Regions from separate parts of the Schaalia cardiffensis F0333 genome, predicted to be linked through region 2. Evidence: riboswitches for the same ligand, from Rfam matches in the RefSeq annotation. Region 2 holds a riboswitch; the other holds the start of a gene.
What was found. Region 2 has a riboswitch for ZMP and ZTP ahead of glyA (serine hydroxymethyltransferase). Riboswitches for the same ligand answer to the same signal wherever they lie in the genome.

Region 1 (14,599 bases), 1.1 Mb from region 2:
GAGCAGAACTATCGCTCGACCCAGAACATCCTCTCCGCCGCGAATGCGGTGATCGCGAAGAACGAGGGACGCCGCCCCAAGAACCTGTGGACCGCTTCAGGTGAAGGCGCACGGATCGTCATGGATGCCGCCGATTCTGAACACGACGAAGCCCGCTTCGTCATCGCCGAAATCGACCGCCTGCACGATGCGGACACCGAATGGGGCGATGTCGCGGTCTTCTACCGGACGAACGCCCAATCGCGGGCCCTCGAAGAACTCCTCGTCCGTCAAGGCATCCCCTACCGGGTTATCGGCGGCACCCGCTTCTACGAGCGCAAGGAGATCAAGGATGCGCTCGCCTATTTGCAGGCTGTCTCCAATCCGGATGACACCGTCGCCTTGCGCAGGGTCCTCAATGTGCCCCGCCGCGGTATCGGGGCGAAAGCGGAAGCGGCTCTCGTCGCCCACGCGGAGCGCCACGGCATTTCCTTCGGACAGGCAATCGCCGACGTCTGGGAGGAACAGGGGCGCCCCGAGGGCGAGGGCGAGGGCATCGAGTGGAATCTCGCCACGCCTGCCGGGGCGGGGGAAGTGGCAAGCTCTGCCGAGGCGAGGGATGCAGGGAGCTCTGCTGGGGCGGGTGATGGCGCCCTGCAAGGAGACAAGCCCATGCGCCGAGCGGTCCTGGGACTCTCACCAAGGGCAGCCACATCCATTGCGGGCTTTTGGGGTCTCCTCGAAGCCGCCCGCCGCGCAGACCAGGCAGGAATCGGTCCCGCCGAAATCCTCGAAGAGATCCTCGATAAGACCGGATACCTCGCACAATTGCGAAAATCGGAAGACCCGCAGGACGCCTCGAGAGTCGAGAACCTTGCAGAACTCCACTCAGTTGCGAAGGACTTCAGGACCGCCAACCCGAAGGGCGATCTCGCCGCCTTCCTTGAACGGGTCGCCCTCGTCGCGGACTCGGACCAAGTGCCCTCGGAGGATCAGCGCTTAGGCGAGGTGACTCTCATGACCGTGCACACGGCGAAGGGCCTGGAGTTCCCGACCGTCTTCGTCACAGGCATGGAGGACGGCACCTTCCCCCATCAGCGTTCTCTTTCTGATCCTGGGGAACTCGAAGAAGAACGACGCCTGGCATATGTGGCGATCACTCGCGCCAGAGAGCGCCTCTACCTGACTCGCGCGGCCGTGCGCTCGGCTTGGGGCACCCCCCAGGAGATGGCCCCCTCGCGCTTCCTCGACGATATTCCCGCTGCCCTGTGCGAGGTTCGGCGCGCCCACAGCTCGCAGGACCGCCTGCGCGCTCTGAGCTCTTCTTCCGCGACATCGTGGCGCTCACCCTCGCGCTCGAAGGATCCTTGGGGGGACGAGGACGGCCCAGTGTTCGGGTCAGGACGAGGAAACGGCGCGAAGATCATGGGTGTGCGGACCGGGAAAACCATTCGCCTCGGCGCACAGACTCCGAAGATCAAGGCCGATTGTCCGGCGCTCGAACTGAAAATCGGGGATCGTGTGCGCCACGCGACCCTCGGAGTGGGCTCCGTCATCGGAGTGGAGGGCCAAGGGCCCCGGATGATCGCTCGCGTTCAATTTGGCCAGGCGGAGAAGCGCCTCCTCGTGCGGATGGCTCCGATGGAGAAAATTGACTGAAACTCCTCGGTTTTCACGGGGATTCTTTGAGGCGTGAGTGTGGCGTTACTCCTGAGACTCGCCCTGCCCGAGGGCGTTGTCGTGTGGTGGGTCTTCTTCGTGTTCTTGTGGTGGTGGGTTGGTGTTGTTGTGTGGGGGTGGGAGGAGGTCGTGTGGGTTGGTGGGGTGGAGTTGGAGGTAGGTGTGGGGGTTGGTGAGGAGTGTGTCGGGGGTGTTGAAGGTGAGGGTGAGGTCGATGGTGTGTCCGGGGGTGAGGGTGGTGTGGGCGAGGTTGGAGCTTGTCCAGTCGAGGGTGGCGCGGATGGTGGTGGGGCCGCTGGGGAGGGGGAAGGTGCGGGTTTGGCCGTTCCAGATGCGTCCGATGGGGGTGGTGTTTGCGGTGATGAGGATGGAGCGTAGGGCGGAGTTGTACCAGCACCAGGGGCGGGTGATGCGTAGGAGTGTGGGGGTGGGGGTGTTTGTGTGTGTGGTTGTGGTGGGGTGGGTGGCGATGTGGAGGTCGTGGGGCAGTTGTGTGGTGTTGTCGGGTTGTGGGTGTCGGGCTTTGCGGCGTTTTGCGTGGTATTCGGGGTAAGCCCACTTAGGTAAAGGGATCCCGAAAAAATATATGACCACGGCGGAGATTGCTGCGACTACGCTTGTTAGGAGAGAGATGATCTTAATCGCTGCTCCTAGAGTTGTTTCGTAAATCCCTGTCGGTTCGATCAAGATCATGAGCGCGCCCACGGTGAATCCAAGGCTCCCGAGGGGGAAGATTGCGGCGATCACCTCGCGGCCGAAAAGATTTCCGAACATGAGCACTGTGCGGCCGAGTGTGGTGTCGGTGAACATCGCCAAGGCCCACATTGTCCAACCAAGTGCGGCGAGCAGAACGCCTCCTGTCAAGCCATCAGTTTGCATGCTCATCTCATCCCATTAGTCGATGCCAGAGATCGTGTTGTTGTGTGGGGGTGGGAGGAGGTCGTGTGGGTTGGTGGGGTGGAGTTGGAGGTAGGTGTGGGGGTTGGTGAGGAGTGTGTCGGGGGTGTTGAAGGTGAGGGTGAGGTCGATGGTGTGTCCGGGGGTGAGGGTGGTGTGGGCGAGGTTGGAGCTTGTCCAGTCGAGGGTGGCGCGGATGGTGGTGGGGCCGCTGGGGAGGGGGAAGGTGCGGGTTTGGCCGTTCCAGATGCGTCCGATGGGGGTGGTGTTTGCGGTGATGAGGATGGAGCGTAGGGCGGAGTTGTACCAGCACCAGGGGCGGGTGATGCGTAGGAGTGTGGGGGTGGGGGTGTTTGTGTGTGTGGTTGTGGTGGGGTGGGTGGCGATGTGGAGGTCGTGGGGCAGTTGTGTGGTGTTGTCGGGTTGTGGGTGTCGGGCTTTGCGGCGTTTTGCGTGGTATTCGGGGTAAGCCCACTTAGGTAAAGGGATCCCGAAAAAATATATGACCACGGCGGAGATTGCTGCGACTACGCTTGTTAGGAGAGAGATGATCTTAATCGCTGCTCCTAGAGTTGTTTCGTAAATCCCTGTCGGTTCGATCAAGATCATGAGCGCGCCCACGGTGAATCCAAGGCTCCCGAGGGGGAAGATTGCGGCGATCACCTCGCGGCCGAAAAGATTTCCGAACATGAGCACTGTGCGGCCGAGTGTGGTGTCGGTGAACATCGCCAAGGCCCACATTGTCCAACCAAGTGCGGCGAGCAGAACGCCTCCTGTCAAGCCATCAGTTTGCATGCTCATCTCATCCCATTAGTCGATGCCAGAGATCGTGTTGTTGTGTGGGGGTGGGAGGAGGTCGTGTGGGTTGGTGGGGTGGAGTTGGAGGTAGGTGTGGGGGTTGGTGAGGAGTGTGTCGGGGGTGTTGAAGGTGAGGGTGAGGTCGATGGTGTGTCCGGGGGTGAGGGTGGTGTGGGCGAGGTTGGAGCTTGTCCAGTCGAGGGTGGCGCGGATGGTGGTGGGGCCGCTGGGGAGGGGGAAGGTGCGGGTTTGGCCGTTCCAGATGCGTCCGATGGGGGTGGTGTTTGCGGTGATGAGGATGGAGCGTAGGGCGGAGTTGTACCAGCACCAGGGGCGGGTGATGCGTAGGAGTGTGGGGGTGGGGGTGTTTGTGTGTGTGGTTGTGGTGGGGTGGGTGGCGATGTGGAGGTCGTGGGGCAGTTGTGTGGTGTTGTCGGGTTGTGGGTGTCGGGCTTTGCGGCGTTTTGCGTGGTATTCGGGGTAAGCCCACTTAGGTAAAGGGATATCGAAGAAAAATATCGCCAGTCCGACACTACATGAGACTAGAAAGAGAAGGGCAAAAATGGCGACCAGCACTGTGCCTGGAGTTGTTTCATAAAACCCTGTCGGCTCGATCAAGATTCCAATGATGGCCGTTGTAAACGCAAATGCTGTCAGGGGGAAGAGCGCGGCGATCATTCCGCGGCCGAAAAGATTCCCGATCATGTTAGTTGTGCGGCCGAGTGTGGTGTCGGTGAACATCGCCAAGGCCCACATGAGCCATATTGCTGCTGTGAAGATCACTCCTTCGAGCAGTTCTGATCCTGTCATGAGTCCCCCCTTCTTTGGCCGAAGAGAAAAGGAGTAATGGATTGGTCAACTTCATTGGCGAGCGTTTTCCCGAAGGCCTTTCCCTCCTCTCCGACCTTCTCAGCCCCATGAACGAAGCCTGCACCAATCCCAATGGGACCGCAAGAGAACCCCGCAATGGCACCTCCGGCTCCTCCGAGAGATTCGCCGATGAATTCAAAGACACTCTCAACGGCTCCATGAGTGGCGGCGCGCGCGAACTTCTCCTCACGGGTCAGATCAGGATCGATCGAATCTTCACGGGCTTGGGCATAAGTGTTGTCGACAACGGAGGCGGCAGTAAGGATCCCCCCAATGATGCTGGCATCCCTGAGGACGGTCCGCCCCGCCCGAAGGGCTCGTCCAGTAGCAGAAGCCTCCCCAGCAACCGCGACTCTGTTCGCGAAATCGATCCTTTGGCCCAATTCCCGCACACGTGATGACCAGCGTCCCACAGCCGTTGAATTATTCGCGGCGCGCGCCGCCTTGAACTCATCAATGAGACGGGACAGGTCCTCCGGTGGCTCTGAACGATTGATGATCTCGCGCATACGGGCCCGTCGGGCGACAGTATCAGGCGACAGGAACGTCACCCCAGGAAGAGCAGCCGTCGCCCACGCAGCCTCAATCCCTATGCTACGTGCCGCGATGAGGGTGCGCTGCACCTCCTCGGCGGCTTCCCCAGCCTCAGTGGGGAGCATCTGCGCGTCCTTACAGGCCTCGGCGAACTCGGCATGTGCTGTTTGCTCTGCACGGCGCAGTTCCGCAACCAGCGCAGACAAATCATCGAACTTGCGACGCTTCACATCATGATCAAGGTCGGAGGAAGAAGGAGACTGGACAATCCCATTGATTACGCGTAGTTCCCATGCTTCTGCCTCCTCAAGAACGTCATACAAGCCCAACTCGACGAACGCCAAATCCTCAGCCAAAATCTCAAGTCCAATGATGAACAACGTCATCCGTTGAGAAAGCGATTCAACAACTTGCGTTTGGGCTTGCACAGAATAGCGAATCGCAGCAACAGTAGCCCCGCTCAAGGTCTCAACAAGTGAGGAAAGGACCGCATTCAGGCACTCCTGAGCATCAAGAAGCTTCACCAGTTCGGATTTCAGTGAAGTCGCACAAGCGGTAGGCGAGTTCGGCGCTACCCTCACACGACAATCCACGATTCCACTCATCGCACACCCTCACGCATCGAAGGCCGTCAACTCGGACACCATTCCCGACCGGATCTGCTCCTCAAGATCCTCGAAGGAATTCGCTGCCGCGATCATCGAACTCGCAATCGTGTCAACGACGAGCGCGCAGTCAGGAATATCGCTTTCAAGACCCTGAAGAACGGCACGAGCCGGAGAGGAAGAAGGACCTAAGTCCGGGGCGGCCTCGAGTCGCACACTCTTGAGGGAGGAATACGCATCATCCACCAGTCGAGTGCGCTCCCGAAGAAGATCGGTCCACATACTGAGGAGCTCCGCGCTCATTTCAGCCCCTAACTCATCGAAGATCGCCTCGATGCTACCTCAGGGAATCACAAGGGTTCTCTTGCGATCCGCGAGGTGTGGATGGATGCCTCAGGCTGTCCTCTTTCACGCGATCCCGGGTTGTTCAGACACTCCGGTGATGGGAGTCAACGCAACTGTTCCCAAAGGGTGCCCCGTCCTCGTCCTCGTGGAGATCTTGATCCCCCAAGATGAAAGATAGGACGTAATGCCTAGATGCTTGTAGGCTGAACCTGGATTTTTCGACGTCGAGAAATCCCAATCGGCCTTCGCACGCCGACCATCAGGAAGGAAACTCGAGGTGGATCTGTACGAATACCAAGCCCGAGACTTGTTCCGTCGACACGGGGTACCCGTCTTACCCGACCGCGTCGCCACCAGCCCCGAAGAAGCCCGCAACGCTGCACAGGCCCTTCTTGCCGAAGGAGCCGAACTCCTCGTCGTCAAAGCCCAAGTCAAAACCGGCGGACGAGGCAAAGCCGGCGGCGTCAAGCTCGCCCGAACCCCCGAAGAAGCAGCAGAAAAGGCACAGGCGATCCTCGGCTTAGACATCAAGGGCCACATCGTCGAAACCCTCCTCATCGCCTCCGGCGCCGACATCGCCGAGGAATACTACTTCTCAATCCTCCTCGACCGTTCGAAGCGCCGCCATCTCGCGCTGTGCTCCAAAGAAGGAGGGATGGACATTGAAACCCTCGCGAAGGAACGCCCCGAAGCGCTCGCGAAAGTCGCCCTCGACCCTCTCAGCGGCATTGACGACACGATCGCCCGCGAAATCCTCCACGAGGCCGGTTTCGCGCCCGAACGTGCAGACAGGATCGCCCCCGTCCTCGTCAAACTCTGGGAGGTCTTCACACAAGAGGACGCGACCCTCGTCGAAGTAAACCCTCTCGTCCTGGCGACTGACGGGAGCCTCTGGGCCGTCGACGGGAAAGTCACGCTCGACGACAACGCGCGATTCCGCCACCCCGACCACGAAGCCCTCGTCGACGTGAAAACCCAGGATCCGCGCGAAGCAGCGGCGAAGGCCGCTGGCCTGAATTACGTTCGCCTCGAAGGAGAAGTCGGCATCATCGGCAACGGGGCGGGCCTCGTCATGTCAACCCTCGACGTCGTCGCGATAGCCGGTGAAGACCTAGGTGTCAGACCCGCGAACTTCCTCGACATCGGCGGCGGAGCATCAGCGCAAGTCATGGCGAAAGGACTCGAAGTGATCCTCGGAGACGAGCAGGTCCGCTCCGTCTTCGTCAACGTCTTCGGAGGAATCACCGCCTGCGACGCCGTCGCGAACGGGATCCTCGAAGCACTCGAAGTCCTCGGAGATCAGGCCGCCAAGCCGATCGTCGTCAGACTCGACGGCAACAAGGTCGAAGAGGGACGAGCGATCATCTCTGCGGCGAATCACCCGCTCATCCACATGGTCGAGACGATGGACGAGGCGGCCCGCACCGCCGCCGAACTCGCAGCAGCGAAGTGACTGGGAAGGACTGAAGAACAATGACGATCTTCCTCGACTCGGACTCCCTGGTCCTCGTACAGGGAATGACCGGTGCTGAAGGACGCAAACACACCCGCCGCATGCTCAGCGCGGGAACACGAATCGTCGGCGGAGTCAACCCCCGCAAGGCAGGCACCACCCTCACCTTCGAGGTCGAAGGCTACGGGCCCGCCGCCCAACGCGTGAGAAACGGGGACGTGGAGGTCCCCGTATTCGGCACCGTCGCCGAAGGCATGGCCGCAACCGGCGCGAACACCACCGTGATCTTCGTGCCACCGGCTTTCGCGAAGGATGCCGCCCTTGAAGCGATCGACGCGGGCATCCAGACGATCGTCGTCATCACCGAGGGAATCCCCGTCGCCGATGCGACCGTCTTCGTCAACCGTGCTCTTGAAGCGGGCGTACGCCTGATCGGCCCGAATTGCCCCGGAATCATCAGCCCCGGACAATCCAATGTCGGCATTACGCCAGCGGACATCACAGGTCCGGGTCGTATCGGCCTCGTGTCGAAGTCGGGCACGCTCACCTACCAGCTCATGTACGAGCTCCGCGATATCGGTTTCACCACCTGCCTCGGGATCGGCGGGGACCCCGTCGTGGGCACCACCCACATCGACGCCCTCGAAGCCTTCGAAGCCGATCCTGACACCGAACTCGTCGTCATGATTGGCGAGATCGGCGGCGACGCGGAAGAACGCGCGGCCGCGTGGATCGCCGAGCATATGACGAAGCCCGTCGTCGGCTACGTCGCCGGATTCACCGCCCCCGAAGGCAAAACCATGGGGCACGCGGGCGCGATCGTGTCCGGTTCTTCAGGAACAGCTGCGGCGAAAGCAGAAGCTCTTGAGGCTGTCGGTGTGAAGGTCGGGCGTACGCCCTCGCAAACCGCGGCTCTGGCGCGCCAAATCCTGCAGGGCTGAGAGGGGCTGGGGAGCCTGGGCCGGCCTGGGCTGAGTGCCTGGGGTGGGCCTGGGCTGGGAGCCGGGGCTTGGGAGAGTGTAGGTCGGGCACAAGTCGGACGATAGGCGGGGTGAAACGTGGAATTCGCCTCGTGTGGAGGCTTTGACGCGTTCTAAGGTCCGACTTGTGGCCCGCTCCGGCCCTGCCGGGCTTGGGTTGGGGTTTGGGTTGCTGCGCGCCTGGGCCGGGCTGGGAGCCGGGGCTTGGGAGAGTGTAGGTCGGGCACAAGTCGGACGATGGGCGGGGTGAAACGTGGAATTCGCCCCGTGAGGAGGCTTTGACGCGTTCTAAGGTCCGACTTGTGGCCAGCCCCGCCCCGCCCAGCCGCGTCCGGCCTTGACCGCCACACCTCCGGCCCTGCCCAGCCCCCGCCGGGTCACCCCAGCCCTTCTTCTCCTCCCTTCCCACCCCAATCTGAAGAAGCCCGGCGCTGCGCGCTCCGCCCAGCCCCCGGCGTACGCGACCATGGGGGTGATATGAACGAGACCCCTTCCCCCAGGCCACAGCCCCGCACACTCACGACCACATACGTGGCCCCGCGACAACGGACCCGCCTGGAACTGCCCGACGGGTGGGCCCGGGTCGGCCTCAGTGCGATCGAGACGATCTTCATGACCTGGGCTGTGACGACCGCCGCCTCCGTCGCCGCCTTCGCGACGGTCGCCTCGAACCCGTGGATGGGCGAGGCCACCTGGGATCAGGCCCTCCATGCGGGCTCAGACCTCCTCGCCCTCGTCTTAGGGGCGCCACTCCATCTGGGCGGGATCGCCTACCGGGCGACACCGACCCTTGTCGGAGTGCTCCTCGTCCTCGTCCTGCGTCTGCTTTTACGTCAGAGCGCCGAATTTTCTGCGGCATCCCAATGGTGCTCGGTGCCCGCCTTCGCTCTGTCCGCGTTCGTGATCGTGGGGACGAGCGCTGAGCATGCGCGCTGGTGGGAGGCAGCCCCCGGGGCCCTCCTGATTCCCGGGATCGCCGCAGCTTGGGCCGCTTTCGACGTGAGCGACAACCCTTGGGAGGTGTTGCGCGTCCCCAGCGTTATCCGCGAAGGCGTGAAAGCGGGATCGTGGCTCCTCATCTGTGTTCTTGCCTTGTCCGTTGTGCTTTCGGTGCTCGCCGTCGCGACGCATTGGGACCAGATCCGCCAGATTCACGCGCTCCTTCTCGCCGACTCGACCTTCGCGAACATCCTCGTGGTGCTCGCCCAGCTCTGTTATCTCCCGAGCGTGCTCGCGTGGAGTCTGGCGTGGATCCTCGGGCCCGGCGTCTACGTCGGAGTGGATGCCCTGCATTCTCCCGCTTCTGCGCCGACACTGCCGATTCCCGCCATCCCCCTTCTAGGGGCTTTGCCGACTTCGACGCCGGACTATTGGACGATCCTCGCGCCGATTGGTATCGGTATTGCAGTGGGTGCCTGGTGGGGGAGGAAGCACACTCGCGCAAGTCTTCGCGAGCAGTGCTACGTCGCCGCTTCGGGAATTGGGGTGCTCACGCTCGTGGGTTTCGTGTGGTTCGCGAGTTCGATTTTGGTTCTGGGTGATACTCGTTTGACCCATGTCGGCCCTCCGCTTTTCCCGGTCGTCCTGACTCTGATCTTCGAATTCGGGGGTGGTTTCTTTGCGGGGATGGTCGGCGTTCATCCGCGCAGCGTTTGGTGGGCGCGCTCCCAGTGGGCGATTTCGCGCAACCAGCCCGTGCCCGAGCCCCCGGTTTTCCCGATTCCCATTGACGAGGAAGGGGCCCCCGCGTCTTCTTCGAGGACAGTTGCAGGGGATTCTTCTCTGGAGGACTTGCTTATGGGGGACTCGTCTGTGGGGGACTCCTCCGAAGGTGAGGATGATTCTGAGACTGGCTCTTTCGGCGAAGGACACTTGGCTCAGGGCGGGGAGCACGTGAATGAGGCTGGGAGGCCCCTGGCCGAAGACGGAGAGTACTCGAAGGAGGGCGGGGAACGCGCGACGGGTGCTCTGGAAGCGCATGAGAACAGTGCGGGCCTTGACAGTCCGGGTGAGGACAACGGCGACTCTGGTGAGCAGCACAGCTTTGCGGATCACGCCGAGGAGCGCGGTGACGAGGACGGTGACTTCCGCGCTGACGAGGACGGTAAATACCGCATGAACGATGGTGAGGGTGAGGCCGCTGAGTACCGCAGCGAGGTCGGCGAGGACCTCCTTGACACGGGCGAGCATCGCGCCAAGGGCGCAACGGGCGCAGAAAGCACAGAAGACGTTACAGAGAAGGGCCACGACAGGGCCTCATCCCGAGCACGGGCTCAAGTGACAGCCTCCGAACAAGGCCAAACTGAGTCCGGGGACTCCTCTCATGCCGAGCGTCCGATTCCCAAAGCCCCGGTCCCGGTGAGCGTTGAAGAACTCCTCGGGACGACTCAGCATGTCGTTCCGAGCGTGAAATCACCGGCCGAACAGCTCGCCGAAACGGTTGAAATCGCTGAACTTTCAAGAAGCGCAGTGCACGCTGAATCAGCGCACGCTGAGGGCACGCAGGAGGAAGAGGACTGAAAGTGCCTCCACAGTTCCACTGAGGAGCTTGAACCAACACCTGCCGGTTCTTGCCCCAGAGGAACACTGGAATTGGGGTTGTCACTGAAATGAATAGTGGCACCTCACCCAGAGGAACACCGCCCTTCACTCTGAAGGAGTTTCTCACCCATGAGTAGTGCCTCACCTCCCCCAGGTATCGCCGTGTGGTCGCCTCACTTCCTGCCTTGGGAATCGCGCTTCTTCCAGGTGTCGCCGCGTGGCAAACGCACCTTCCACCTCAGGAACGCCTCGCCTCCGCTCGGCACCAGCACCGCGCCTCCCACCCTCGGGAACACTGAGCCCCGTCCTCGGGCTTGCCGAACCCGGGTGAGTGGGGGATAGGCTTGAGGCGGTCGCAACTGGCGAGGGTGGGGCACCACCGGGGAGCGGCCGGCAGTTCCCGTGAGGCGCCGCCCGCCTGGGCGCCGGGCATGATGATCGACCTTTACCGGAGGAAGCATGTCCGTTCGCTTGGACAACCTTGAACCCATCGACCTTCGCCCCCTCAACAGGGCCCTCATCTCCGTTTACGACAAGACCGGACTCGTGGAACTCGCGAGTGCCCTGTCGCAGGCGGGAGTGGAGATCGTCTCGACCGGCTCAACCGCCAAAACCATTGCCGAGGCTGGGATCCGAGTCACCCCCGTCGAGGATGTCACCGGCTTCCCGGAGGTCCTCGAAGGACGCGTCAAGACCCTTCACCCGATGATCCACGCGGGCATCCTCGCTGACCAGCGCAAATCCGAGCATCGCCAGCAGATCGACGATCTTCAGGTCGGAGCTTTCGACCTCGTGGTCTGCAATCTCTACCCCTTCAGTGAGACCGTCGCCTCCGGTGCACCCTTCGACGAGTGCGTTGAGCAGATCGACATCGGCGGCCCCTCCATGGTCCGCGCCGCCGCGAAGAACCACCCTTCCGTCGCGGTCGTCACTTCGCCCACGCGCTACTCCGAAGTCATCGCTGCAGCTCAAGGTGGGGGATTCACCCTTGAGGAGCGCCGCGGCCTGGCCGGTGAAGCCTTCGTGCACACCGCGACCTATGACCTTGCAATCTCCGGCTGGTTCGCGGAGCAACTCGACCGTGACGACCTGCGCGAGGAGATTGCCGAGGCCTGCGAGCGTCATCTTGACGCCTCCGACGCCGCCTTCCTCTCTTCCTTGGGCTTCGAGCTTTCCGAGGACGAGGAGGCTGTCCTCGAATCGGGCGCCGAAGAGGGAGCCTTCCCCGTTTACGCCGCCGATGCTTTCGAACGCGTCGAGGCCCTGCGTTACGGTGAGAACCCACATCAGGGGGCTGCCGTTTACCGCGAGATCAACATTGAGGAAGAGTTCGAAGACGGCGACGAGGACGTCGAACTCCTCCCCGGGATCGCGAACGCCCGCCAGCTTCACGGCAAGGCGATGAGCTACAACAACTACACCGACGGTGACGCGGCCCTGCGCGCCGCCTACGACCACGAGCTTCCTTGCGTCGCGATTATCAAGCACGCCAACCCCTGCGGTATCGCGGTGGCCGAGGATGTCGCTCAAGCGCATCGCAAGGCGCACGCCTGCGATCCCGTCTCCGCCTTCGGGGGCGTCATCGCAGTCAACCGGCCCGTGACGCTTGAGCTTGCCGAACAGATCGTCCAGATCTTCACCGAGGTCGTCCTCGCCCCCGCCTACGAGGACGGGGCCCTTGAAGTCTTGTCCACGAAGAAGAACCTCCGCGTCCTCGAGGTCCTCCCGCCCGAGCGCGGTGGCCGCGAATTCAAGCAGATCTCCGGCGGCCTGCTCGTTCAGGAGCGCGACGAGGTCGATGCCCCCGGTGATTCCCCGGAGAACTGGACGCTCGTCGCGGGTGAACCTGCCGACGCGAAGACCCTCGCCGACCTGGAGTTCGCGTGGCGGACGGTCCGAGCTGTGCGCTCAAATGCGATCCTCCTCGTCAAGGATGGGGCTTCGATTGGCGTTGGCATGGGCCAGGTCAACCGGGTTGATTCGTGCAAGCTCGCGGTCGAGCGAGCCAACACGCTTGGCGGCCGTTCGACGGGCGACGCGGCGAAGGGCGCGGGGGCGCAGATTGATTCGGCAGGCGGCGCGAGGAGCGAGGATCTCGTGTCGGATGCGCCCGAGCAGCGTTCCATCGGTGCGGTTGCGGCCTCTGACGCGTTCTTCCCCTTCGCTGATGGTCTGCAGGTTCTCATTGACGCGGGTGTGAAGGCCGTTGTCCAGCCCGGCGGCTCCGTTCGCGATGCCGAATCCATTGAGGCGGCGAAAGCGGCGGGCATCACGATGTACCTCACGGGTACTCGTCATTTCGCGCACTGAGCCTTCGCCGATGGGGACTGACCCCTTCACCTGGGCGCATCGAGCCTTTGTCGACGACTGCGAGTGGAGGGTTTGGCGACAAGTGGAGGGGATATAAACCCTCCAGATGTCATTATTCCCTCCACTCAGCACGTGGACTCGAATTCACGCTTGATCACCAGATAGCGCGGGAGGGGATTGCCTCCACTTGGGAAGAAACGAAAGGACGGGGAGGGAACGCTCGGAGCGGAGGGACAATGCCTCCAAGACCGGAGCGATGACGCGACGCCTTGAGCGAGTCACCGTATCGTGGAAGACACTCGCAGGCGGGCGGACCACGATGCGAGGGGAAGGTCAGCCCCGCGCTTGCGTGGAAGACGCGCACGCCCAGGGCGGACACAAGGCCGTCAAAGGAGTGTTCTCAGGAGTGCGTGGAAGACGCGCGCACCCGGGGCGGCCCTTCCTCGCAGGCCCCTCGGCATCGGGCGCACACCATGAATCGAAACTGATCGGAACGAGGGGATAGTGAAGAGGACCTACGAGGAGATCGCGTCGCGAGCAGGCGTGAACCTACCCCCTCTAGGGCCCCTGCCCGGCCGCTGGCCCCGCCCCCTTCGCACCCTCAAAGGACCGGCATGGCCGCTTCCCGCCAGACCCGGCCCCTTCCTCAAGATGCTGCTCGCCCGCAGACGCGGTGCCCTCGTCCTCGCCACCCTCACGTCCGGATTGGGCGCCCTTGCCTCGGCCCTCATTTCCTGGGCAATGGGGCACACACTCGACGCTGCCCTCGCCTTCGGGCTCTCACTCCAACTCGCCGAATGGACGGGCCTCTTCCTCCTCATCATCCTTCTCGTCGCCATCGGAGACAGTCTGGCGCAGCTCACCGAAATCAGCGCCTGGATGGGATCCGCAGTCGGCGCCCCCAGAACACTGAGCGAAAGAACCTCGGATCGAGCCCGCTCCTTCAAACGCGCCTCATCAGCCGGAGACATCCTCACTGCCGTCAACGCCGACGCGCACGCCCTCGGACGGGCGACCGCGCTGATCCCCGAACTCCTGGCCTCCGCAGCCGCCGTGGTCCTCGTCGCCGTCCTCATGCTGCGAGTCTCGGTGAGTCTCGGTCTCATCGTCATCATCGGCATGCCGCTCCTCTTCGCGCTTCTCCTCCTCATCGCCAAACCCTTGGAACAGCGTCAATCCGCCTTTCGCGCTGAACAAGGAGAACTCACCTCCATCTCGACAGACGCGGTCCAGGGGCTGCGGATCCTCCGAGGCATCGGAGGTGAAACGACCTACACCCGCGCCTACCGCGCCCAGTCCGCGCGGGTACGCGCCGCAGGTATCCGCGTCGCCCCCACGGTCTCCCTCCTTGCGGCGATCCGCTCTGCCGCGCCGATGCTCTTCTCCGTCCTTGTCGTCGCACAGGGAGCCGTCCTCGTTTCCGAGGCACGGATGAGCGTCGGACAACTTCTCGCCTTCTACGGGTACACGGTCTACCTGCGCCACCCCGTGTGGCTCCTCGGCGAATCCGTTGAGCACATGACGCGAGCCTGGGTCGGAGCGAAACGAGCCGCCGACCTGCTCGGCATCGAGCCGATGGTGCGGGACACTCCCGTGAAGGGCGGGGA
Region 2 (14,599 bases):
CCTTTGAGCGACATAAGCTCTTCCAATCCCACCGAGTACCCTCGCCCTCGGCAAACAGGTTCCGGTGAGGTGAAGAAGCACAGAACAAGCCGGTGACGAGGCGATTCACCAGCCCTCGGACTTCCTCGAAGCTCCGCCCATCCCTCACCCTGGGCGATTCTTCGACGCACCCTCAAGTTGGCTAACCTTGCTCCATGACTGAAACTGCTGCGCCTTCGAAGCTCGTCCTCACACTCTCATGCCCCGATCAGCCGGGCATCGTTCACGCGGTCTCCGGCGTTATCGGCTCGGTCGAGGGCAATATCATTCAGTCCCAACAGTTCGGCGACCCGGATTCGGGTCTGTTCTTCATGCGCGTCGAAATCGATTCGCCCGTCGGGCGAGCACCCGTCGAAGAAGCAATGGCGGACATCGCGAAGCGTTTCGAGGCGACCTGGAACATTGACGACCTCGGGCGGCCCCTGAGGACCATCATCATGGTGTCACGCGAAGGCCACTGCCTCACTGACCTGCTCTACCGCCAGCGCTCCCAAGGGCTCCCCATTGAGGTCGTCGCAGTCGTCGGCAACCACCCCGACCTTGCGCCCGTCGCCCAGTTCTACGGAGTTCCCTTCCTCAACATTCCTGTCACGAAGGACACGAAGGCTCGGGCGGAAGCTGAACTCCTCGACCTCGTCCGTTCTGAGAACGTTGAACTCATCGTCCTCGCTCGCTACATGCAGATCCTCTCTGAGAAGGTCTGCGAGGAAATGGCCGGGCGGATCATCAACATCCACCACTCCTTCCTTCCCTCCTTCAAGGGCGCCCGCCCCTACGCCCAAGCCCACGACCGCGGCGTCAAACTCATTGGCGCGACCGCCCACTACGTCACCCCCGACCTCGACGAGGGGCCGATCATCGAACAGGATGTCACCCGCGTCACCCACGCGGACTCGACCCCGGACATGGTCTCCCTCGGTCAAGATGTTGAGCGCCGCGTCCTCGCGCAGGCGGTGCGCTGGCACGCCGAGCGTCGTGTCCTCCTCGACGGGGCGAGGACGGTCGTCTTCGCCCGCTGAACTGAGGAGCTCCTGGCTAAGGCCCAGGTTCCTTCCCCCGTCACAAGCGTCACGTCCAGGCACAAGCGGGGCTAAGCAAGGAATGACGGCTGAGCGGAAGAAGCAGGGCGTCACGTCCAGGTGCAAACGGGACCGAGTTCTGGCGCACATGAGACGAGGTAATAACCTCGACCGACTGAACAGCCCCGCAGCCCGCAACTCCTAACGTAAGCGAAACAGGCCGAGCCCAAGGCCCCGCCGCTTGGATCACTCTGCTTGAAGGGAGCGCTCCGCGATACAGTGGTGGGGTCGTGACTGGCGAACAGGTGGGGAACCACCGGGGAGCGATGAACAGGTACTGGGGCCGCCCGCCTGGGCCCGAATGCCGAGCGAGAAATCGGACGTTCCACAACAAGGAGAACCCTATGGATTCCCTCAATGACATGACTCTGGCCGAGCTCGATCCGCAGATCCGGGCCGTCCTCGACGCTGAACTCGAACGTCAGCGCACGACCCTCGAGATGATCGCCTCGGAGAACTTCGTTCCCCGCGCGGTTCTCGAAGCCCAAGGATCCGTGCTGACGAACAAATACGCCGAGGGCTACCCGGGCCGACGCTACTACGGCGGCTGCGAAGCAGTCGATGTCGCAGAATCCCTCGCGATCGAGCGCGCGAAGCAGGTCTTCACAGGCGCTGACTTCGTCAATGTCCAACCTCACGCGGGCGCCCAGGCGAACGCAGCGGCCCTCATGGCGATGGCGAATGTGGGGGACACGATCCTCGGCTTGTCCCTCGCCCACGGCGGACACCTCACGCACGGCATGAAGATCAACTTCTCCGGCAAGAACTATCACGCCGCAGCCTACGAGGTCTCCCCTGAGACGATGCGCATCGAACCCGAGAAGGTCCGCGAGGCCGCTTTGCGTGAGCGTCCGAAGGTCATCATCGCGGGCTGGTCCGCATATCCGCGTCACCTCGACTTCCAGGCCTTCCGCGAGATCGCAGACGAAGTGGGCGCTGTCCTGTGGGTCGATATGGCGCATTTTGCGGGCCTCGTCGCAGCCGGGCTCCACCCCACTCCGATTCCCCACGCCGATGTCGTCACGACGACCGTGCATAAGACCCTCGGCGGCCCCCGTTCGGGAATGATCCTGTCCTCTCGTGGCGAGCAATGGGGCAAGAAGATCAACTCCGCTGTCTTCCCCGGCCAGCAGGGCGGCCCCCTCATGCACGCGATCGCCGCGAAAGCGATCGCCATGAAGGTCGCGCAGACCGAAGAGTTCAAGGATCGTCAACGCCGCACCCTTGAGGGCGCGCAGATCCTCGCCGAACGCCTGAAGGCCGATGACGCGAAGGGCGCGGGAATCACCCTCGTCACCGGGGGCACGGATGTTCACCTCGTCCTCGTGGATCTTGTGAACTCGAAGCTGGACGGCCAGCAGGCCGAAGACCTCCTCCACGAGGTCGGGATCACCGTCAACCGCAATGCCGTCCCCTTCGATCCTCGCCCCCCGAAAGTCACCTCCGGTCTGCGCATCGGCACCCCCGCTCTTGCGACCCGCGGCTTCGACGCGAAAGACTTCGCCGAGGTCGCCGACATTATCGGCACGACTCTCGTGCAGGGCGCGTCCGGAGCTTCCGTCGACGTCGATGGCCTGCGCGCACGCGTGAAGGCCCTGACCGACGCGCATCCGCTCTACGCGGGGCTGGGCGAATGAGGGCGCCGTGGAACGGGCCCGCCCAGGTCCTCGACGGGAAAGCAACGGCCGACGCCATCAAAGCTGAACTCGCTGAAAGGGTTGCGGCGCTTCGCGAGCGCGGCGTCGTTCCCGGGCTCGGCACAATCCTCGTGGGCGAAGACCCCGGCTCGGTCACCTATGTGGCAGGCAAACACCGCGACTGCGCGGAAGTCGGTATTGAGTCGATCCGCGTGGACCTGCCCGCAAGCGCCACCCAGGAACAGATCGAGGCCGCCGTGGACCGTTTGAACGCCGACCCGGCGTGCACGGGCTACATCGTCCAACTCCCCTTACCCAAGGGGATCGACCAGAACGCGGTTCTTGAACGGATCGACCCGGAAAAGGACGCCGACGGCCTGCACCCGACGAACCTCGGGCGTCTGGTTCTGCGCGGTTCGGGGCCGATCGATTCACCGCTTCCCTGCACGCCAAGGGCCGTTATCGAACTCATGACCCGTCACGGGATCGACCTCAAAGGCAAGCACGTGTGCGTCGTCGGTCGTGGGGTCACGGTCGGCCGCTCCATCGGGCTGCTCCTGATCCGCCGCGAGGTGAACGCGACCGTCACCGTGTGCCACACGGGAACGAAGGACCTGGCCGCCCAGGTCCGACAAGCCGATGTCGTCGTCGCAGCCGCAGGCAGCGCGGGCCTCATCACGAAGGACATGGTGAAGCCGGGAGCGGTCGTCCTCGACGTCGGCGTATCGAGGATCGTCGGCGAGGACGGGAAGTCCCGTCTCGCCGGTGACGTTGCCGATGGGGTCGATGAGAGTGCTTCCTGGCTCTCCCCGAACCCCGGGGGAGTGGGCCCGATGACCCGGGCCCTGCTCGTGACCAATGTCGTGGAGGCCGCCGAACGCGGCGCGAAGTGAAGGCAGCGGGAAGGGGCCGACCGGTCCCTTCCCGCCTTGCGCTCAGAAGGGAAAACAGTCATGCAACCACAGGTCACCTCCGAGGTCGGCCCGCTCCGTTCGGTCCTCGTGCACCGTCCAGGCCGGGAGATGAACAGACTCACCCCATCCAACATGGGTGAGCTCCTCTTCGACGACCTCATCTGGCTCGAACGCGCCCAAGCCGAGCATGATGCGATGACCTCGCTGATGCGCAAACGCGGCATCGAGGTCCTCTATTTCACGGACCTGCTCACCGAGGCCCTCGAGGTTGAAGATGGGCGCGAGGAGGCCCTCGAACTCGTCTTCACTGAGCGCACGGTCGGGCCCGCCGCACTCGACGCCCTCCGTGGATTCGCGGCGGCCCTCGCACCCGCAGAACTTGCGGGAATGCTCATTGAAGGACTCACGAAGCGTGAACTCCTTGAGAGGATCGCAGAGCCGCGCTCCGCGTGGGTCTCGGGCCTTGGTCTTGACGATTTCATTCTCGCACCTCTGCCGAACCACCTCTTCACCCGAGACACCTCCTCCTGGATCGCAGGCGGTGTTGCAGTCTCCTCCATGCGCAAGCCCGCACGTCGGCGCGAGACCATCAACCAGGAGATCGTCTACCGCCTCCACCCCCGCTTCGCTGGGAAAGACATTCCCTTCTGGAAGCACGGAACTCTTGACGGTTCGGCCACGATCGAGGGCGGCGACATCATCAACGCGGGCAACGGGGCCCTCATCATCGGCGCCTCCGAACGCACCACCGCTCAGGGCATTGAGCGTCTCGCGCAGCGCCTCTTCAACGGGGGTGCCGCACGTGAGGTCATCGTCTTGCAGATCGCGAAGAAGCGCGCCCAAATGCACCTCGACACGATCTTCACAATGCTCGACGAGGGAGTCTTCACCGCGTATGCGGGCCTTGGTCGCGTCCGCACCCAGTCGATCCGCCCAGGCGCTCGCGGAGGCCTTGACATCACCGTCCATGAGGCTGAGGAGATGGAGTCCGTCATCGCCTCCGCCCTCGGCCTCGATGAGATCCGCATCCTCACAGTTCCCGCTGACTCTTTGACTGCTGAGCGGGAACAGTGGAATGACGGTTCGAACCTGCTCGCCCTCGAACCGGGGGTCGTTATCGCCTACGAGCGCAACACTGCGTCGAACGACTACTTCGCCTCCCAAGGCTTCGAAGTTCTCACCATTCCCGGCAATGAGCTCGGCCGTGGCCGAGGCGGCGCCCACTGCATGACCTGCCCGATTATCCGCGATACCGTATCCGCACCCCGACTTTGAGGAGACACGAACACATGACACACCCCCTCCACGGACGCCACCTGCTGCGCGAGATCGACTTCACTCCCGCCGAGTGGATGTCCCTCATCGACCTCGCGGCCGAGTTGAAAGCGGAGAAGAAGGAAGGGCGAGAGGTCCCTCGCCTCAAGGGACGCAATATCGCCCTCGTCTTTGAGAAGACTTCGACGAGGACCCGCTGCTCCTTCGAGATTGCGGCCGCCGACCAGGGTGCGCACACGACATTCCTGGACCCGACGGCCTCACAGATCGGACACAAGGAGTCCGTCGCCGACACCGCGAGGGTCCTCGGCCGCCTCTTCGACGGCATCGAGTACCGCGGTGATGAGCAGGCGAAGGTCGATACTCTCGCTGAGCTTTCCGGTGTGCCCGTGTGGAACGGCCTGACCGATGACTGGCATCCCACGCAGATGCTCTGCGATGCGCTGACGATGCGCGAGCATGCGGGCAAACCCCTCTCGGAGGTGTCCTACGCCTACGTCGGTGACGCGCGCTTCAACACGGGTCGCTCCCTGCTCGTCAACGGTGCCCTGATCGGCGCGGATGTCCGCATCGTCGCTCCGAAGCAGCTGTGGCCCGACGAAGAGTGCATCGCGAGCGCGAAGAAGATCGCCGCCGAGACGGGCGCGCGCATCACCCTCACGGAGTCCGTTGACGAGGGCGTCGCCGGAGTGGATTTCGTCCACACCGACATCTGGGTGTCCATGGGCGAACCCAAGGAAGTCTGGGATGAGCGCATTGCCCTGCTTTCCGCCTACCAGGTGAACGCGGAACTCATGGCGAAGGCCGCGCCGAATGCGAAGTTCATGCACTGCCTGCCCGCTTTCCACGACCGCAATACGACGATCGGCGAGGAGATCTTCCAGGCGACCGGTCTTGGTGAACTGGAAGTGACGAACGAAGTTTTCGAGGGCCCGGCGTCCATCGTCTTCGATCAGGCGGAGAACCGCATGCACACGATTAAGGCGGTCATGGTCGCAACCCTTGGCGACTGACACGGCAAGAACACGTGTGGCACGGGACGAACACATTCACGGCGTGCACAGGTGGTGAAGGAGAATCATGGCTGAGGCGCAAGCCCCGCATCTGAACAGTGAGCAGAGGGCCCGAGTCCTGGGTGAAGCACTCGGGTGGATGCGCGAGTTCCGCGGCGACATTGTCGTCATCAAGTACGGCGGTCACGCGATGACCGATCCTGATGCGCAGGAGGCATTCGCCTCCGATGTGCAGTTCCTCCAGCACGTCGGAATGTTCCCCGTGGTCGTGCACGGGGGCGGCCCCCAGGTCAGCGCGATGCTCGACAAGCTCGGCATTGAAACACCCTTCCGCGAGGGGGTGCGTGTCACGACCCCTGAGGCGATGGAGATCGTCCGCATGGTTCTCACAGGTCAGGTGCAGCGCCGCCTCGTGTCGCGCCTCAATCAGCGCGACAGTCTCGCGGTCGGCATCTCCGGCGAGGACGGGGCCCTGTTCAATGCGAAACGCAGGACCGGCGTTGACGAGAAGGGAGAGGAGATCGACTTCGGCCTTGTCGGCGAGATCACGAGCGTCGACCCGAGTGCCGTCCTCGAACTCCTCGACGCGGGGCGCATTCCCGTGATCTCGTCAATCGCGATCGATCAGGACAATGCGCGTCAGGTCCTTAACATCAACGCGGACGCTGCGGCCTCGGCCCTGGCGGTCGCCCTGGGCGCCTCCAAGCTCCTCATGCTCACCGATGTTGAGGGCGTGTACTCGAATTATCCGGATCCGGATTCTTTGCTGCACCATACGACGCCTTCGCAATTGCGGGCCCTGGGGGATGCGATCTCTTCGGGCATGATCCCCAAGGTTCAGGCCTGCCTTCAGGCGATCGAGGGCGGTGTCGACGCGGTTCACGTGGTGGACGGGCGTCAGATGCATTCGGTCCTCATTGAGGTGATGACTGACGAGGGCACCGGCACGATGGTTGTTCCCGACTCTGTGGAGAAGGACGCATGAAGATCTCGACTTGCAATGTGAACGGCGTGCGCGCCGCAGCCCGTAAGGGCCTTGCCGATTGGCTGGCCACCGAGGCGCCCGATGTGCTCCTCCTTCAGGAGGTGCGCGCCGAACCGGAGATCACGGAGGGAATCCTCGGGCCCCAGTGGGAGCTTTTGAGCGAACCCAGCCGTATCAAGGGCCGAGCGGGAGTGGCGATCGCCGTGCGCCGGGGAGCTCTGTCCATCGTTGATGTTCGCCACGGCCTTGACGATCAGGAGAGCGAAGCGGACTCGGGCCGCTGGATCGAAGCGACTTTGAGCGCCGGTGGTGAGTCTTGTCGCCTCGTGTCCGCCTACTTCCACTCGGGGGAGAAGGGGACAGTGAGGCAGGACGCGAAAATGGCGCATATGCCGCGCATCGCGACTCGCATGGGGGAGCTTTTGAGTGAGGGCGGCAAGACCCTCGTGTGTGGTGATTTCAATATCGTCCGCTCCAAGTCGGATATTAAGAACTGGACGCCGAACCACAATAAGCGGGCCGGGGTCCTCGACGAGGAGATCGCCTTCCTTGAGGAATGGCTCGACGCGGGATGGCATGATGTCGTCCGCGAGCTTGCGGGTGAGGTGCAGGGCCCTTACTCGTGGTGGTCGCAGCGCGGCAAGGCTTTCGACAATGACACGGGCTGGCGCATCGACTACCATTTCGCGACTCCTGCGATGGCGTCCGCGGCGAGAGACTTCGTCATCGGCCGTGCGCCCTCATACGATTCGCGTTTTTCAGATCATGCTCCTGTCACGGTGAGCTATTCCTTCTGAGATCCTTCACAGCTTCGCCCCGTCCTCGATGAACGAGTGCGGGGCGAGGCTTGTGCGCGGGGCGGAGCATACGCGGGGAGGAGCATAGGGGATCTCGGCACTGCTTGTGGGAGCGGAGAATCCTCAAGGGGTGGGCGGCAAAGAGCCTGGTGCACGCTCGGTGGTTCGACGCTCGCTGCCTCGTCCAGGCCGCGTTCCGGCCCTAAAGTCGGGTGTTGTTGGCGCCCTGGGCAAGCTTGTGAGCTGGCGGCGAATCCGGGCGTGGACGGGGCTTTAGATGGAGGAAGCTTCGAAGTCGAAGAGAGCCATCGTCGAGTACATGCCGTTCTCGTCGACGCGGTCGAGGCGAAAGCCAGGCACTAGCCAGGAGGCCTCGAAGTTCGCGCCGAGGTCGAGGGCAAGGTCGAGTGCGGGGTCATCCACGTCCTGCGCGAGAGTGACATGCGGGTGGTAGGGGAAACGCTGCTCGATGTCGAGAGGCCCGGTGCGGACTTCGTCGGCGAGGTTCGCGCATTCGGCGGCGCCTTCACTCAGGGACAAGAAAGCGACCTGGGAAAGAGGACGGAAAGAATCAGAGCCTTTGAGGGTGACGCGGAAGGGGCTGTGATGCTTTGCGACTTCGCGCAGGTGACGGATCACCTCTGGACGCTCCCCGGTGGGGAAGGGCGTCGGCGGCAGGATCGTGATGTGCGCGGGCACGCGAGAGCCCTGGAGATCACCGAGGCTCAGGCGCAATTCGGTGAGTTGGGTGACCCAGGGCTCCGGGATTGCAATGAGGACGCCGAGCCAGTCTTGGCCGGGGGAGCGGTGGGGGAGGAACATCAATCACCTGAGGTAGACAATGAGGTCAAAGCGCGTGCCCTATCCTAGGCGCGCTCGTCGACTGGATTCCAAACCGCCACCCTATGAGCATTCCCAAAACCACGGCAAGAAGGATCGAGACAGGGGGAGCGTCCTTCGCGAGAGTGTCCCGCCTGCCGGTCTGTTGTGCGCGAAAAACCTTTCACGGTGTGAACTAAAAGCGTGCGGGCCCTGAGAGGCGCTAGAACACGGGCCCTGACAGACACCGGCAACAGAGAGGAGACATCATGGGAGTCAAGCGTTCCATCGGATATGGACTCGCCGGTTCGAGCATCCTCGGCGTGGGAGTCGCCGCGAAGCGCCTCTTCGCACTCGACCGTCAGCGCGGCGCCTACCGTCGAGCCTGGGAGAGCCATTCCCTCGCGACCCTCAAATGGCTGAGCGACCTCGACGGGCAAGGGGGCACTACTGGCGCCCTGGAAGACAGAGACGAAGAGAACGCGGGAGCGAAGGACGAAGAGAACGCACATGCCCAGCGACCTTTCGTGTACGTCGCCCTTGGGGATTCCTCCGTCCAAGGGATCGGCGCTTCGAGCGTGGAAGAAAGCTACCCGGCGCGTCTTGCCTCCGCCATAGAAACGGCGAAGGGCCAAAAAGTCGCCCTCATCAACATCTCCCTATCGGGGGCCACCAGCGAATCAGTGGAAATGGGGCAGATCCCGCTCATGCGAGGCCTCGGGCTCCTCGATCCCGGAAGCGAACCTGACCTCGTGACCCTGACGATCGGCGGTAATGACGTCATGGTCCCCCAGATCACGCCCAGCGCCTACAGCCTTGCCATCGCCCGGATCCTCGATGCCCTCAAAGGACGGGTCCTCGTCTCCACGATCCCCTCATTCGCGCCGATGAGCCAAGACGCGCGAGCCCAGGACATGTCCGAGCTGCTCGCCGAAGAAGCCCGAGCCCACGGTGCGGGCCTCGTAGACATCAGGGCGCTCTCGCAATCGTGGAGCCTGGCGAGCTACGCCTTCCACTACCACGCGGCCGACATGTTCCACCCGAACACGCAGGCCTACGCCGCATGGGCACAAGAGTTCTACAACGTCTTGGCGAAGGACGCGGGACTGCGCCCCCTCGATGTGGCAAGCGCCCCTCAATGGGGCATCGGCTCGCACAGGGTGGCAGAATCGGAAGCATGACCCCCACCTCTCCATGGCTCGTCGTCGGCCTCGGCAACCCCGGCGCCGAATACGCCTCGACCCGCCACAACGTCGGCCACCTCAGTGTTGACGTCCTCCAACGCCGATGCGGCGAAACGTGGAGCGGACACCGAACGGGAACCCATATCGTCCAGGCGCGCCTCGGGATCCTGCCAGGGGGAGCGCCCGGCCCGAAGGTCATCCTCGCGAAATCCGATTCGTACATGAACACTTCGGGAGGGCCGATCGGCCGGCTCATGAGGTTCTTCGACGTGCCCGCCGAACGCCTCCTCGTCATCCACGACGACCTCGACCTCCCCCCTCACGAGCTGCGACTCAAATTCGGCGGCGGCGAGGGCGGACACAATGGGCTCAAATCCATCTCCCAGGCCCTCGGCACGAAGAACTACCACCGCCTGCGCATCGGCATCGGCAGGCCACCGGGCCGCATGGAGGTCGTCGACTTCGTTCTTTCAACGATCCCCTCGAAAGAACGGCCCGAATGGGAGGTCACCTTCGAAGAGACGGCCGACCTCGTTGAATCCATCGTCACCTGCGGCTTTGCGCACACCCAGCAGGAACTCCACTCGAAGAATGCGAGCACTCGCGCGTGAAACTCACTGGCCTTGCCCCACTCATCGGAACCGACGAGGCCCTCGACCGTGCGACGGGCTCTCTCGCGTCAAAAAGGAACGCCACCCTGGTCGCCCCCCTCGGTGTCCGCCCGCCCGCACTCGCCGCCCTCGCACAGGCAAGTAGTGATCTTCCCCTTGTTGTCCTCACAGCGACGGGGCGCGAGGCCGAACGCCTGACGGCGGCCCTGCGTTCCTGGAGCGACGCAGTCGAGATGCTGCCCGCGTGGGAAACTCTCCCGCACGAGCGACTCTCACCGCAGGTCGACACCATGGCCCGACGCATCGCGGTCCTGCGCCGACTCGCTCACCCCGTCGAAGGCGATCCGCATGCGGGGCCGCTGAGCATCCTCGTCATCCCGATCCGAGCCTTCCTCCAGCCCGTCATCCGCGGACTCGCCGAACGTGAACCCGTACGTGTCCACGTCGGTGACCGAGTCGATTTGCCCGACCTGGCCCGTCGACTCGGCGAACTGGGCTACCAGCGCGTCGACATGGTCGAGGGCCGTGGGCAACTCTCGATCCGAGGCGGGATCCTTGATGTTTTCCCACCCCAAGAGGCCCACCCCGTCAGGGTTGAACTCTGGGATGACGAGGTCGATGAGATTCGCGCTTTCTCCGTCCAAGACCAACGCACCCTGGGCGCCCTCGATGATGGCCTGTGGGCGACAGCATGCCGGGAACTGCTCTTAACGAGGGCGGTGCGCGCCCGCGCCCGTGAACTCGCCGCTGAACTGCCCGGTGCCGCTGAGATGCTCGCCCTCGCTTCCGAGGGCATCCCCGCTCCCGGGATTGAGTCCCTCGCACCAGTTTTGAGCTCTGGGATGGAGCGCCTGCTCGATCTTCTCCCCGCAGGCTCACCGATCATCTGCTCTGACCCCGAGCGCGTGCGCGCTCGGGCTGCGGACCTTCTCGCCACCACCGAAGAGTTCCTCGCCGCAGCCTGGTCCGTGGCCGCCGAAGGCGCCCAGACCCCTCTCGAAGCCTCACAGGCATCCTTCCTCAACTTTGAAGAACTCTGGGCATCCGATTCGCGCCCCTGGTGGGAACTCAGCGCACTGCCGCCCGCTGAACTCGCTGAAGCGCTGGGCGAAAGCGAAGAGGACGAGTCCGGTGCCCAAAAGGACACGAGAGCACTGGTCGTCTCCTCCTCACTCATGGCCATGGGAGCGCGTGAGGTGCGCCCCTACCGGGGGGACTTCGCCGCCGCCTGCACAGACCTCGGCGGGCTTGCGAAAAATGGGTGGACCATCGTCGTCACGACCGAGGGCCCAGGACCGGCGCGCCGTATCCGCACGATCCTCTCCGAAGCCGAAGTGCCGGCGACCCTCGTCGATGACATCCTCGATGCCCCCCAGCCCGGCACGGTCGTTGTCACCACCGCGCAAGCCGGATCCGGTTTCGTCGCCCCCGAACTCAAACTCGCGATCCTGAGCGAATCTGACCTCACGGGCCGAGTCGGGGCCTCCACTCGCGACATGCGTCGAATGCCTTCGCGCCGCAAGAAGGGCGTCGACCCCCTCTCGCTCACACCGGGCGACTACATTGTTCACGATCAGCACGGTATCGGGCGTTTCATTGAACTCGTATCGCGCACGACCGGACGCGGTGAAGCTGCGGTGAGGCGCGACTACCTCGTCCTCGAATACGCTCCCTCGAAGCGGGGCCAGCCCGGCGACCGTCTCTACGTGCCCAGCGACTGCCTCGATCAGATCTCGAAATACACCGGCTCCGACCAGCCGAGCCTGACGAAAATGGGCGGCGCCGACTGGGCGAAGACCAAAGCAAAAGCGAAGAAGGCCGTCAACGAGATCGCGAAGGAACTCATCCGCCTCTACGCCGCGCGCCAAGCGACGAAGGGCCACGCCTTCGCGCCCGACACCCCCTGGCAGCGTGAACTCGAAGACGCCTTCCCCTATGTGGAAACCCCCGATCAGCTCGTCACGATCGACGAGGTGAAGGCCGATATGGAAAAGCCGATCCCGATGGATCGTCTCCTCACCGGCGATGTCGGCTACGGCAAGACCGAAATCGCCGTGCGCGCAGCCTTCAAAGCGATCCAGGACGGCAAACAGGCGGCGGTCCTCGTGCCGACAACCCTGCTCGTCCAGCAGCACATCGAGACCTTCACCGAACGCTATGCGGGCTTCCCCGTGACCATTGCGGCGCTCTCACGCTTCTCAACACCGAAAGAGGCCGAGGAAGTCAAAGCAGGGCTCGCCTCAGGCAAAATCGACCTCGTGATCGGCACACATTCGCTGCTCACCGGCGCAATCTCGTTTAAAGCTCTCGGCCTCGTCATCATTGATGAGGAGCAGCGCTTCGGCGTCGAACACAAGGAAACCCTCAAAGCGATCCGCACGGATGTTGATGTGCTGTCCATGTCGGCAACCCCGATCCCGAGGACTTTAGAAATGGCGGTCTCCGGGATCCGTGAAATGTCGATCCTCCAAACTCCCCCGGAAGAGCGCCAACCGGTCCTCACTTTCGTTGGCGCCTACACGGACGCCCAGGTGAGTGCGGCGATCCGCAGGGAGCTCTTACGCGATGGTCAGGTCTTTTTCGTCCACAATCGCGTCGACTCGATCGCCTCGGTCGCCGCCCATATTCAAGAGCTCGTGCCCGAGGCGAGAGTGCGCGTCGCACACGGCAAGCTCTCCGAGCATCAGCTTGAAGAGGTGATCGTCGACTTTTGGAACCACGAGTTCGACGTGCTCGTGTGCACGACCATCGTTGAAACGGGCCTCGACATTTCGAACGCGAATACTTTGATCGTGGACCGCGCCGACGTGTTCGGCCTGTCCCAGTTGCACCAGTTACGAGGACGAGTCGGGCGCGGGCGCGAACGCGCTTACGCCTACTTCTTCTACCCGGCGGATAAGACCCTCACAGAGACCGCGCATGAGCGCCTCAAAACGATCGCTGCGAACACTGACCTGGGGGCGGGCCTGGCGGTCGCACAAAAAGACCTTGAGATCCGAGGAGCGGGGAACCTGCTGGGGGGAGCCCAGTCCGGTCACGTCGAAGGAGTTGGCTTCGACTTGTATGTCCGCATGGTTGCCGACGCGGTCGCCGCCTACCGGGGGCAGGCCCGAGAGGAGAAGAGCGATCTTCGCCTCGACATCGCCGTCGACGCCCACATTCCTGAGGAGTATGTGCCCGGAGAGCGCCTGCGTCTTGAGGTCTACGCGAAGATCGCGGCGATCACCTCGCCCGAGCAGGAGGCGGATGTTCGCGAGGAACTCATCGACCGTTATGGTCCTCTGCCTCGCGAGGTTGAGCTCCTTTTCCTCATTTCGCGTCTGCGCCGCCTTGTGCGCTCGACTGGGATTGAGGAGATTGTCACGCAGGGCAAGTACGTGCGTGTCGGGCCCGTGGAGTTGCGTGACTCTCAGGTTTTGCGTCTCAAACGCCTCCATCCGGGTTCGGTTATCAAAGCTGCGGTTCGTCAAGTGCTCGTGCCTCTTCCTTTGACGCAGAGGATCGGGGGGACTCCCCTCGTTGATGAGGCGCTCCTTCAGTGGGTCGAGACCCTGGTGACGAAGGTTTTGACGCCCTTCTCATCCTGAGCCGTGACTTTTGAGTCCTCCTTTGTTTCTGTGTTTTCTTGGAGGCGCCCTTGTCTTCTCTTCGCAGTTCTGCTTGTGATGGGGGGCGTCATTCTTCGAAGTGGCGAAAATGCGTGAAAAGCATCGAGGACTCAGCGAACACAGAGCCTGAGGAGGGCAAAAGGCGCGAGCCGAAATCGAATACGCAACGTGCGCGGAGTGAGGAAAAGTGTGTGAGGCGACTCGGGGCTTAGACTGGAGCGCGTCCCTATCGGGCAGCCGTGAGGAAGGACTGAGGTGTTCACTGTGAAGAAAGCGGCCGTTATCGCCGCATCATTCGTCGTCGCTCTTGGGCTCGGAGCCTGCTCCGCTCACCCGGGAAGTGCTTTCGTCCTGAACGGCGTCTCCTACTCGGAGTCAGATCTTGCTGCGGCCTCCGCCCAATACAACGCCATGACTGGAGGTACTCTCACTTCCTCCTCCTTGGTGCCGACCCTTGTGAACGTGGAAACGATCGACGCTGCCGCTCAGATGATCGGTATTACGGTCAGTGACCAGGACGTCGATCTCTACTTCGCTTCCCTGGTGGAACAGGGCAGGATTCAGGCGCCCGAAGAGGGTGAACTCACCCCGGTCATGCGCGAGATCATTCGCTCTACGCTGGTCCAACAGCTGCTTGG

Region 1: linked by a shared signal. The riboswitch ahead of purH (bifunctional phosphoribosylaminoimidazolecarboxamide formyltransferase/IMP cyclohydrolase) and the one ahead of glyA (serine hydroxymethyltransferase) in region 2 are both predicted to bind ZMP and ZTP.

Annotation. Positions count from the first base shown of each region.
Region 1 covers NZ_CP040505.1:1,619,492-1,634,090, reverse strand. Annotated here, with positions in the region: gene FFA61_RS06850 (UvrD-helicase domain-containing protein) at 1-1,638, shown strand, start outside; gene FFA61_RS09200 (hypothetical protein) at 1,684-2,544, opposite strand; gene FFA61_RS06845 (hypothetical protein) at 2,554-3,357, opposite strand; gene FFA61_RS06840 (hypothetical protein) at 3,367-4,164, opposite strand; gene FFA61_RS06835 (type 2 periplasmic-binding domain-containing protein) at 4,161-5,144, opposite strand; gene FFA61_RS06830 (hypothetical protein) at 5,373-5,666, opposite strand; gene sucC (ADP-forming succinate--CoA ligase subunit beta) at 5,986-7,161, shown strand; gene sucD (succinate--CoA ligase subunit alpha) at 7,182-8,102, shown strand; gene FFA61_RS06815 (cell division protein PerM) at 8,673-10,661, shown strand; ZMP/ZTP riboswitch at 11,028-11,113, shown strand; gene purH (bifunctional phosphoribosylaminoimidazolecarboxamide formyltransferase/IMP cyclohydrolase) at 11,142-12,992, shown strand; gene FFA61_RS06805 (hypothetical protein) at 13,249-13,497, shown strand; gene FFA61_RS09315 (ABC transporter transmembrane domain-containing protein) at 13,497-14,599, shown strand, end outside.
Region 2 covers NZ_CP040505.1:489,259-503,857, forward strand. Annotated here, with positions in the region: gene purU (formyltetrahydrofolate deformylase) at 195-1,058, shown strand; ZMP/ZTP riboswitch at 1,339-1,422, shown strand; gene glyA (serine hydroxymethyltransferase) at 1,463-2,755, shown strand; gene FFA61_RS01990 (bifunctional methylenetetrahydrofolate dehydrogenase/methenyltetrahydrofolate cyclohydrolase) at 2,752-3,648, shown strand; gene FFA61_RS01995 (arginine deiminase) at 3,709-4,944, shown strand; gene argF (ornithine carbamoyltransferase) at 4,959-5,957, shown strand; gene argB (acetylglutamate kinase) at 6,025-6,942, shown strand; gene FFA61_RS02010 (exodeoxyribonuclease III) at 6,939-7,739, shown strand; gene FFA61_RS02015 (2'-5' RNA ligase family protein) at 8,013-8,561, opposite strand; gene FFA61_RS02020 (SGNH/GDSL hydrolase family protein) at 8,828-9,739, shown strand; gene pth (aminoacyl-tRNA hydrolase) at 9,736-10,353, shown strand; gene mfd (transcription-repair coupling factor) at 10,350-13,940, shown strand; gene FFA61_RS02035 (hypothetical protein) at 14,217-14,599, shown strand, end outside.